DNA from 4 places in the Desulforegula conservatrix Mb1Pa genome. Region 4 is predicted to be linked to each of the others. Evidence: predicted binding sites of a transcription regulator. Region 4 holds the regulator's gene; each other region holds the start of a gene.

Region 1 (2,207 bases), on a different contig from region 4:
GGGGATTATTTCTTCCCTCAAATTCAGAAGCCCGCCCATCTTCCCGCCTGTTATTTTGTCTGTAAGATCAACACTCCCGCCATATGATCCTTCCCATGTGACATTTCCTTCTTCCATCTTGAGACCGTATGTATAAGGGCCGTTAACAAGCTGAAAACCATTTGCTGTTGTTACAATAAGGCCGCCAGAAGGCTGTTCGAATGTATTTATGTCAACAATTTTTGAAAGGTCGCTGAGAAGCCCGTTTCTTTTATCCCTCAGGTCATTTGCTGTCCCGTCGTGTTCAAGAGCGACAAGCTGGCCGTTTATATTTGCTATTTCCTTTGTCAGCCTGTTAACTTCACCCACAGAAGACTCGATATCCTGACTGAGATCAGTCTCTATCTGGGAAAGCTGGGAATTGATGGAATTGAGGCCCTGGGCTATCCTGATTCCATTCTGATAAACACCGATTCTCTCGGACGAGCCTGGAGGGTTATCCGCAAGGTCATGCCAGGAATTCCAAAACTCTGAGCTCATATAACTGAGACTGCTCTCGGTTCCTTCGTTCAAAAGCCCTTCAAGCACCTTCATATATGACTCCGACTGTTCATACAGGGACATCTGGGATTTCTGATCCATGAGTCTGTTTTCCATGAGCTGGTCAGAATATTGTTTGACATTCTGGGTATCCACACCTGTACCGAAAATCAGGCCGCCATATTGTACGGTAATATTGTTCGTATGCGGCAAAACCTGCCTGGTGTAACTTGAGTTGTTTACATTGGCAATGTTGTTACCTGTTACGTTTATACCGTATTGCTGTGCTGCTATTGCGCCTTTGGCTATATTTAGTGTGGCACCTATTCCGCTCATGGCTATACCCTCGCTCTAAAAATGGCTCCACTTAAATTAGCTGAGTTGCTGCTTGGCCTGTAGCCCTGGGAACCTGATGCAGCATCTGCGAAAACAGCTACAAGCTGTTCGATTACCTGCAGATATTCTTCTGTGAATTTCACATTCGTAACAGAGAGATCAAAAACTGCTTTCTTCAGTTTTTCAATATCAAGACAAAGAGGAGCAATACGATCTGCGGCTTCTTTTGATACGAATTCAACGATCTTTCCGCTTGAAAATCTTCCAGGGATCATGCCATGTTCAGGAGCTATTGTGTCCAGATCGCCTAAAATTTCTTTCCTTAAAATCTCTATTTTCTTGGCAGCATCATGCTTGAGTGCTGACATGCGCCAAAGCTCACCAGGATCTGCTGATTTAAGTATTTCAGACTCTTTTTCAAGTATCTCAACAAGATTTTTGTAGACAGCGTGCTTCTTTCTGAGTCGGTCTTCGACTCTGTTCATAATATCTTCCATATAGGCACCTCCATTTTATATTATTTCGGAATCTGCTCCAGGTTTCTGAAGCCGGAAGCTGCTCAAAAAATACTGTTTATTAATTATTCCCTGAAGATTTCAGCTTCGCATTCCAAAACAGCGCAGATATTTTTGAAAGTAGAAATGCACGGAGTGTGCCATGCCCAGACCAGAGATATTAAACATATAACTTACTGAAAATATATGATATTCAAAACACAAACAAAACTAATGAATTCATATTCTCAAAGTCCGGGGAAAAATATTCCGGCAAGGTTCCCTTTGACCCAAAAAAATCAATAAGCGAAAGGTTTGATGGACTCGCAAAAAGTCCCCAAAAGGCATCGATATCATGCCGGACTTTATCCGGCATCTTTGTATTTTCAGAAAGTTATGGATTCCAGCCTGGGCTGGAATGACGGGAATTGGACTTTTTGCGACCTTGTCAGAGAGCTTTAGTAAAGACGTATAGTTCAAACAATTCGGTGTTATCTTTCAACCTTTTTTTCTATCTTAATCCCCAGTTTCCTCATCTTGCCCCTCAAGGTAGAGGAATTTACGCCAAGAAGAAGGGCAGCGCCATTTTCGCCTTCAATGCGTCCTTTTGTAAGCTCAAGAGTTCTTTCTATGTGGCTGCGGAGAAGAACATCAATGGTTTGAACAGAGCCGGGCACAGGAAGTTGCGCCACGCTTGAAGATTTTGTTTCCCCTGTTATTTCTCCCGAAAGCCCTGAAAACGATAGCGGCCTGCCTCTGCTGATTATGAGAGCCCTTTCTATTACATTCTGAAGCTCGCGAATATTTCCGGGCCAGTCGTATGCCATTAGCTGGAAAAAGGCGTCTGATGCGAATCCC
Region 2 (2,207 bases), on a different contig from region 4:
TGAATGGCATTTTCAAGTATCATTGTGGAAGGCGTATGGAGATAGGTTTTTGTGCCGTTTTTTTCAAGATCAGCGGCCTGGAATGGTGAGCCTGCCGCAAAAAGAGCAAATGGAGACTTGTATTTTTTTACAAGATCAAGATGACTTCCAAGGGACTTGTTAAAAACCTCTATCCCGATTAATCCTGCTCCGTAAGGAATGCTGATTTCAGAAGCATTTTTTAAAACAGGATCTGCAATATGGGTCGGAAGATTTCCCATGGCAAAAAAAGGAAGCCCCCCAGCCTTGAATATCTTTTCCGCAAAATCAGCGCTTTCACTGATATTTGCCATGGGGCCCTGGATAATCGGATATTTTGTACCGTGCTCTCTGGCAAGTTCAGAATTCTCAGAAATAGGATCATAGCTGCCAAGGTCTGCAATATGATCACTGATGTTCCTGAAAAAAGCTGTAATGATTTCTTTTATGGTTTTGCCGTATGATGCGAATATGCGGGCAAATGAAGCGTCCTGGCCAAGATAGAAAAGACTCTGAACCGCATTTGCATCTTTGTTGTCGAGGGCGCAGCAGCTATTTTTGATTGTTCCAAAAAAAACATCTGCTTCGTTGTCATCTCTTTTGTTTGAAAGTGCGAAATGGCTTTCCTTTTTTTTCAGATCATGTGCGATGGAAGTGCCGAGTTTTGCAAAAAAACGGAATTTAACTCCATTTGGGCCTTCCACAAGGATAGTATCGAGTTCTTCCATTGTTTCAAAAAGCTTTCTGAAATTGGCAGAAACCGGTGCCTCGGCAGCAAGATAAAGCTGGCTGTCCAGAACCACTCCGCTAACACCTGCGCAGAACATGCCAGCAGCATTATGCATTCCAACTCCGCCATGCATGAAAACAGGGTAATTCGTGTTTTGAAGATACCACTGCATCAGTACATAGCCAGTATAACCTGAGACAAGGCCTCCTGATTCCGTTCCTTTAAGTATTATCGCATCAGGCGCTATGGTTTCCAGAGTGTCATTGATATTGATGTCACGTACTTCCAGAATGATTTTAAAGGATCTTGATGCAGGTTCGTAATTTTTAAGTTCATCTTTATAAAGTCCGTAGATAATGAGAGCATCAAGATAATCATGTCTTTTGCTGTAAAGCCTTTTTATCAGCTCTGAGTTTGTGGCAGGGATTCTTACTCCAAACAGAATGCATGCATTGCCGAGCATTTCAGCATATTGCAGTATTTCATCATTCTGAAAGAATTCGGTGTCAAGGACTGGCAGACCTCCTGCCTCATGGACAGACTTGAAAAAATTAAGGTCAAACACTCTGGTCGGTGGGTAGGCCATAAAAGGGAGCCTTGAATCAAGTATTCTTCTAATCACGACTATTCTCCTGTTGCGGGCTGATGCCCATGTTTTTGAAAAAATCAGGCCTTTTATGAAGGAAAAAATTGTAACAAGATTTCTAAAAACTACTTCTTGTTTGCGGCCTGTTCCAGCTGGACGCCTTAATAGCATTATCTGTGCCACCGTTGCCTGTGCATGGTTAACCTTCCAGAATTATGAAATATTCATGCAATGCAGCAGAAATGAGTTTGGCTCTTGCAAAGGTTGGTTTGTTCAAATATGGTATAGTATACATACAAAAAAAGAATAACCACTGGAGGAGATATGGCTAAAAAACACAGACTCACTGACAGCGAAAGAAAATATTTCGAGATGATCTGGACAGCAGGCATGACCAATCCATTCAGTGATGAAAGGAAGAAGATAGATTTTGCAATTGCTGGTGCATTCCCTGATGTTTCTCATCAGGAGATGATCGCGAGGCTGGTAGGAGAGCTTGCTGAAAGACTGGACAAACTCGAGAAAGAGGGCAGGGGACATATCAGGTCGTATGAAGGTGAAGACAGACGGCTGCTTCATACAGCTTTCCTATTCGAGCTTTTCTACAGGTTCAGAAAACGCATAGACAGCATGATTCAGGATCAGATCAAAGCTGGAAACAAGCCTGTCAAGGTAAGCTTTGCTGCCGAAGCAATGGAGCTTATGGCCAAGCGAGGTATCGAGAGGGGGAATCTCTTTGAGATGGCGTTTCAGCTAAGGCGGGCGTATTTTTTCATAGACAGGGCGCTGGTCGGCAGAAGCCCTTCCATGAAGCTCCTCAGGAAAAGCCTCTGGAACAATGTGTTCACACACAAGCTTCATCTTTATGACAAA
Region 3 (2,207 bases), on a different contig from region 4:
CGGAGGAAAAGACATTTCCGAAAGATTCAATGACATAAGAAAACGAATTCTCTGCATAAAAAGAGATGTTCCAAGCCTTAAAAAAGAAATTACGGAAATGAGTGAAAAAATCAGAACCCATAACAGAAAAAAGCCGGTCTCTGGTTTTCATCTTAAATATGATAAAGGAGGGATAGTGGACATAGAATTCTTTGTTCAGTATCTCGTTCTCGCATATTCAAACGCCTATCCTGAAATGTCTATCTGGACGGACAATGTAAGAATTCTCGAAACAGCTGCAAAAACAGGCATCATATCAGAAGAAACTTCCCTCTGTCTCAAGAAGGCTTACCTTTCTTACAGAATTGAAGTGCATAAAAGAGACCTGCTCGGTCTTGATCACGAAGTCGAGGAAGACATTTTCTCGGAACATAGAGCATTTGTCATTAAAACCTGGAATGAATATTTGTAGCTTCACAATAAGAAAAGTAGCGGCTGTGCTTTTTCCGGCCTTTTTATAATGATGGTCTCGCAAAAAAAGGTTTCAGAGTCATGCCGGACTTGATCCTGCATCCAGTACTTTCATTTGCTTCCTGTTCCCTGGATTTCGGCACAAGCCGAAATCCAGGTTTCACGTTGGCAATCTCTCATGGTAAAGCCCCCTGACTTACACAAGAGGATAAAAACAGGTCTAAAAACAACAAAAATGTAACTGTATTTTTCAAGACTCTTACCCCCCACAAAACATAACAGTCAAAATCATTTAAATTCAGTATATTATAAAAAAGATTAAAGACTGGCACATTGCATGGTTGTTTATTGGATTTATGAATAATAGCTTCTGAAAATTTTTTTTATGTTTTTGAGAACGCTTTTATGCCCAGGACTCCCATATTTGTATTTTTTTAAATTAATTTATTACAAATTTGTTGATGACACACTCGAAGCACCGGCATAATTCATATTTATCACAGATAATAAAGTCGACTTTAAAAATTTTATTTTTTATTAATTAAGCATGTTACATATTAAATATCATAATACCAAAGCAAAGGGCACGCTAATTGCTTTTAAGATATACAGAAAAAGGACGGGGCTATGGACGTAAAAGTAAACATACATGCAAAAGCAGCGGGCAGACTCAAGGAAGACCGGGAAAAGCTGATTTCCCGTTTCAGCAGAATTCCTTCCTCAGAGTTTCTCATGAAGCACACAGAGCTGATAGACAGCTACTTCATGGAATGCTTCGAAAAAAGCCTGGCTGGCATGAACATGGGCATAAGCAAAAGGCCCTACGCCATAATAGCCCTTGGTGGTTACGGCCGCGCAGAGCAATGCGTCCGTTCGGATGTTGATGTCCTTTTTCTTTTCAGAAATGAAGTGCCAAAGGAAGCTGTAGAGCTGATCAGGGAAATGATTTATCCGCTCTGGGACATGGGAATGGAAGTCGGCCATTCCACAAGATCCATAAAAGAAAGCATCAATATGGCCCAGCAGGATCTTGAATTTCTTACATCAATATTGGACGCCAGATTCATATGCGGCATGTCCCCTCTCTTTACGGAGGTGATGGAAAAAATTCATGAGAAATGCGTGAGGCCTCAGCAGAAGACGTATCTCACAAGACTAATAGACTCTGCTGCTGCAAGACATCTTCAGGCGGGGGATTCGGAAGGAGTGCTTGAGCCAAATCTCAAGAACGGTGTAGGCGGACTCAGGGATTATCACTCCATAATGTGGCTTGGGAAAATCAGATTCGGACTCAAGCTTCAGAGAGATCTCGAATATTACGGACATCTTTCGAATGAAGAATTTGAAAGACTCGGTGCAGTCCTGGAATTCATATGGAAGGTCAGAAACAATCTTCACATAATTACAGGCCGGAAATGTGACCAGCTTTATTTTGAGCACCAGGAAAGACTGGCCGAAGCCATGGGCTTTAAGCCAAAAGCGGGAGAAAAGGCGGTGGAGAGATTTCTTGGTGAGCTCCACTCTGCGATGGACACAGTAAAGCAACTTTACCTGATGATTGTTTCGGAATCTGTTCCTTCAAAACGCTTAAGCCTTAGAAGGACTTTTCCAAAGAAATGCAAATGCCCTGATCTTGTTATAAACAGGGAAACCTTAGGATTTGCGTCTTCTGAGGATGTACTCAGAAACAAGGAGCTTCTGATCCAGATTTTTCATGAAAGCGCTGTTTCAAAGATCCAGATAGGAACAGAAGCCAA
Region 4 (2,207 bases):
CATCTTTCGGAAAGCAGGGCTTCGGTTCTTTCGGGCGGAGAAAGAAGAAGACTCGAGATCACGAGGGTGCTTGCGACAAATCCTGAGTTTGTGCTCTTTGATGAACCCTTTGCAGGGGTAGATCCGCTTGCTGTAATCGATATCAGACAGATTATATCCCATCTCACAGACAAGGGCATTGGAGTTCTGATATCAGATCATAATGTAAGGGAAACGCTCAGTGTATGTGACAATGCTTATATTATGAGTAATGGAAGAGTCATTGAGTCGGGTTCTCCCGAAAAAATAGCAACCAGCGAGATAGCCAAAAAGAACTATTTAGGCGACACGTTCAAACTATAAATTATGGCAATGGAATTAAGGCAACAATTAAAACTTGCACAGCAGCTTGTGATGACGCCACAGTTACAGATGGCCATCAAACTGCTTCAGCTTCCACAGCTTGAGCTGATTGACCATATCCGTCAGGAGCTTGAAGAAAATCCTACTTTGGAGGAATTGCAGGAGCCGTCCCTTGACATGAGCGGAGACGCAAGACTTGAACAGGCAGAAGAGCTTGCCAAGGCTTCCATGGACGCCCCCCTCGAAGAAGTAAAAATCGAGGAAAAACTCAAGGATGATTATACTGAATGGGAAGCATACTTTGACGATTATGGCGGATCCGGCAAGACAAGAAACGAAGGCGAGGAAAAAGAAGCTCCAAAATATGAATCTTTTATCGCAAAAAAGGACTCGTTAGAAGATCATCTGCTTTGGCAGCTGCTCATGTCTGCTCCTGATGAAATAGAAGAGAGGATAGGAAGCGCAATAATCGGCAGCCTGAACAAAGACGGCTATCTCGAGGCAAATATTGAAGAGATTTCAAAAATCGCCGGGGTGACCATTGAAGAAACTGAAATTGTTTTAAAAAAAATACAGGCATTCGACCCTGTGGGCGTAGCATCAAGGGATCTGACCGAATGCCTGATGACCCAGCTAAGACACCTGAATATTGAAGATGAGCTTGTGGAAGCCATCATCAAAGACCATCTCAAGAATCTCGAAAACAGAAATCTTAAAGCAATTGCAAAAGCACTCAAGGTAGAAATTGAAGAGGTGGTTGAGGCCATAAGCATCATTAAATCCCTGGAGCCCAAGCCTGGCAGAGGCTTCAATGATGAAGATCCAATCTACATTGTTCCGGACATCTATGTTTACAAGCATGATGATGATTTCATTATTATGATGAACGATGACGGCATGCCGAGACTGCACATCAATTCGTATTACAGACAGGCCGCCTCAAGGGGCGGAGATATGACAAGCAGCACCAAAGAATACCTCCAGGAAAAGATACGCTCGGCCGCCTGGCTCATCAAAAGCATCCAGCAACGCCAAAAAACCATTTACAGCGTAATGGAGAGCATAATCAAATTTCAGAGGGAATTTTTTGAAAAAGGGGTTGCATATCTGAAACCCATGGTGCTAAGGGATGTGGCTCTTGATATAAACATGCATGAGTCAACAATAAGCAGGGTGACATCAAACAAATATGCCAATACACCACAGGGCATATTTGAACTTAAGTATTTTTTCAACAGTTCCATAAACAGGGTGCATGGCGAGGCAATAGCTTCGGCTGCGGTACTTGAAAAAATAAAACAGATAATAGAAAGCGAGGACCCCAAGAATCCGTACAGCGACGACAGAATAGCTCAACTTCTAAAAACAGAGGCAAATGTGGACATAGCCCGTAGAACAGTAGCAAAATATCGGGAAATGATGAAAATCTTGCCTTCCAACAAACGCAAACAATACTAAGGAGGTAGATCATGCAGATATCCGTAACCTTCAAAAACTTCGACTCCTCCGAAGCTTTAAGGTCCTATGTACAAACCAGACTTGAAAAACTTGATAAACTTCTTGATGCGCCGGTAGAGGCGAATGTGGTTCTTTGCGTTGAAAAGATCAGGCACATTGCTGAAGTTACCCTGGTTGGTGACAAGCTTAGCCTTCATGCTACGGAAGAAAGTGAAAGCATGTATTCTTCAATCGACATGGCCGCAGACAAAATCAAGGCTCAGATCAAAAAGTCCAAGGAAAAAGTACGCGAAAGAAGGCCGGTTTCTAAAAATGGTATCAAGTCCGACAGTACAGAAGCTGGTATTGAGGACGAAGATATGGAATCAGAAAGCTAATCGGATTCATGTAAATAAGCCGATGGATGT

The links. Region 4 encodes sigma-54, which starts transcription at its own class of promoters, with help from an activator protein. Its sites were predicted from a motif close to TNTGGCACANTTTCTGCTNT; they were not measured.
Region 1: a site for sigma-54 is predicted at 1,496-1,515, ahead of flgN (flagellar export chaperone FlgN). Genes of this name have one in related genera too.
Region 2: a site for sigma-54 is predicted at 1,499-1,518, ahead of K245_RS25235 (type I polyketide synthase). Genes of this name have one in related genera too.
Region 3: a site for sigma-54 is predicted at 1,031-1,050, ahead of glnD ([protein-PII] uridylyltransferase). Genes of this name have one in related genera too.

Annotation. Positions count from the first base shown of each region.
Region 1 covers NZ_AUEY01000024.1:25,992-28,198, forward strand. The annotation lists gene flgK (flagellar hook-associated protein FlgK) at 1-855, opposite strand, end outside; gene flgN (flagellar export chaperone FlgN) at 858-1,352, opposite strand; gene K245_RS0110485 (sigma-54 interaction domain-containing protein) at 1,841-2,207, opposite strand, start outside.
Region 2 covers NZ_AUEY01000079.1:15,593-17,799, forward strand. The annotation lists gene K245_RS25235 (type I polyketide synthase) at 1-1,370, opposite strand, end outside; gene K245_RS0117975 (sigma 54-interacting transcriptional regulator) at 1,659-2,207, shown strand, end outside.
Region 3 covers NZ_AUEY01000011.1:47,473-49,679, reverse strand. The annotation lists gene glnE (bifunctional [glutamate--ammonia ligase]-adenylyl-L-tyrosine phosphorylase/[glutamate--ammonia-ligase] adenylyltransferase) at 1-451, shown strand, start outside; gene glnD ([protein-PII] uridylyltransferase) at 1,078-2,207, shown strand, end outside.
Region 4 covers NZ_AUEY01000013.1:9,908-12,114, forward strand. The annotation lists gene lptB (LPS export ABC transporter ATP-binding protein) at 1-342, shown strand, start outside; gene rpoN (RNA polymerase factor sigma-54) at 352-1,800, shown strand; gene hpf (ribosome hibernation-promoting factor, HPF/YfiA family) at 1,812-2,177, shown strand.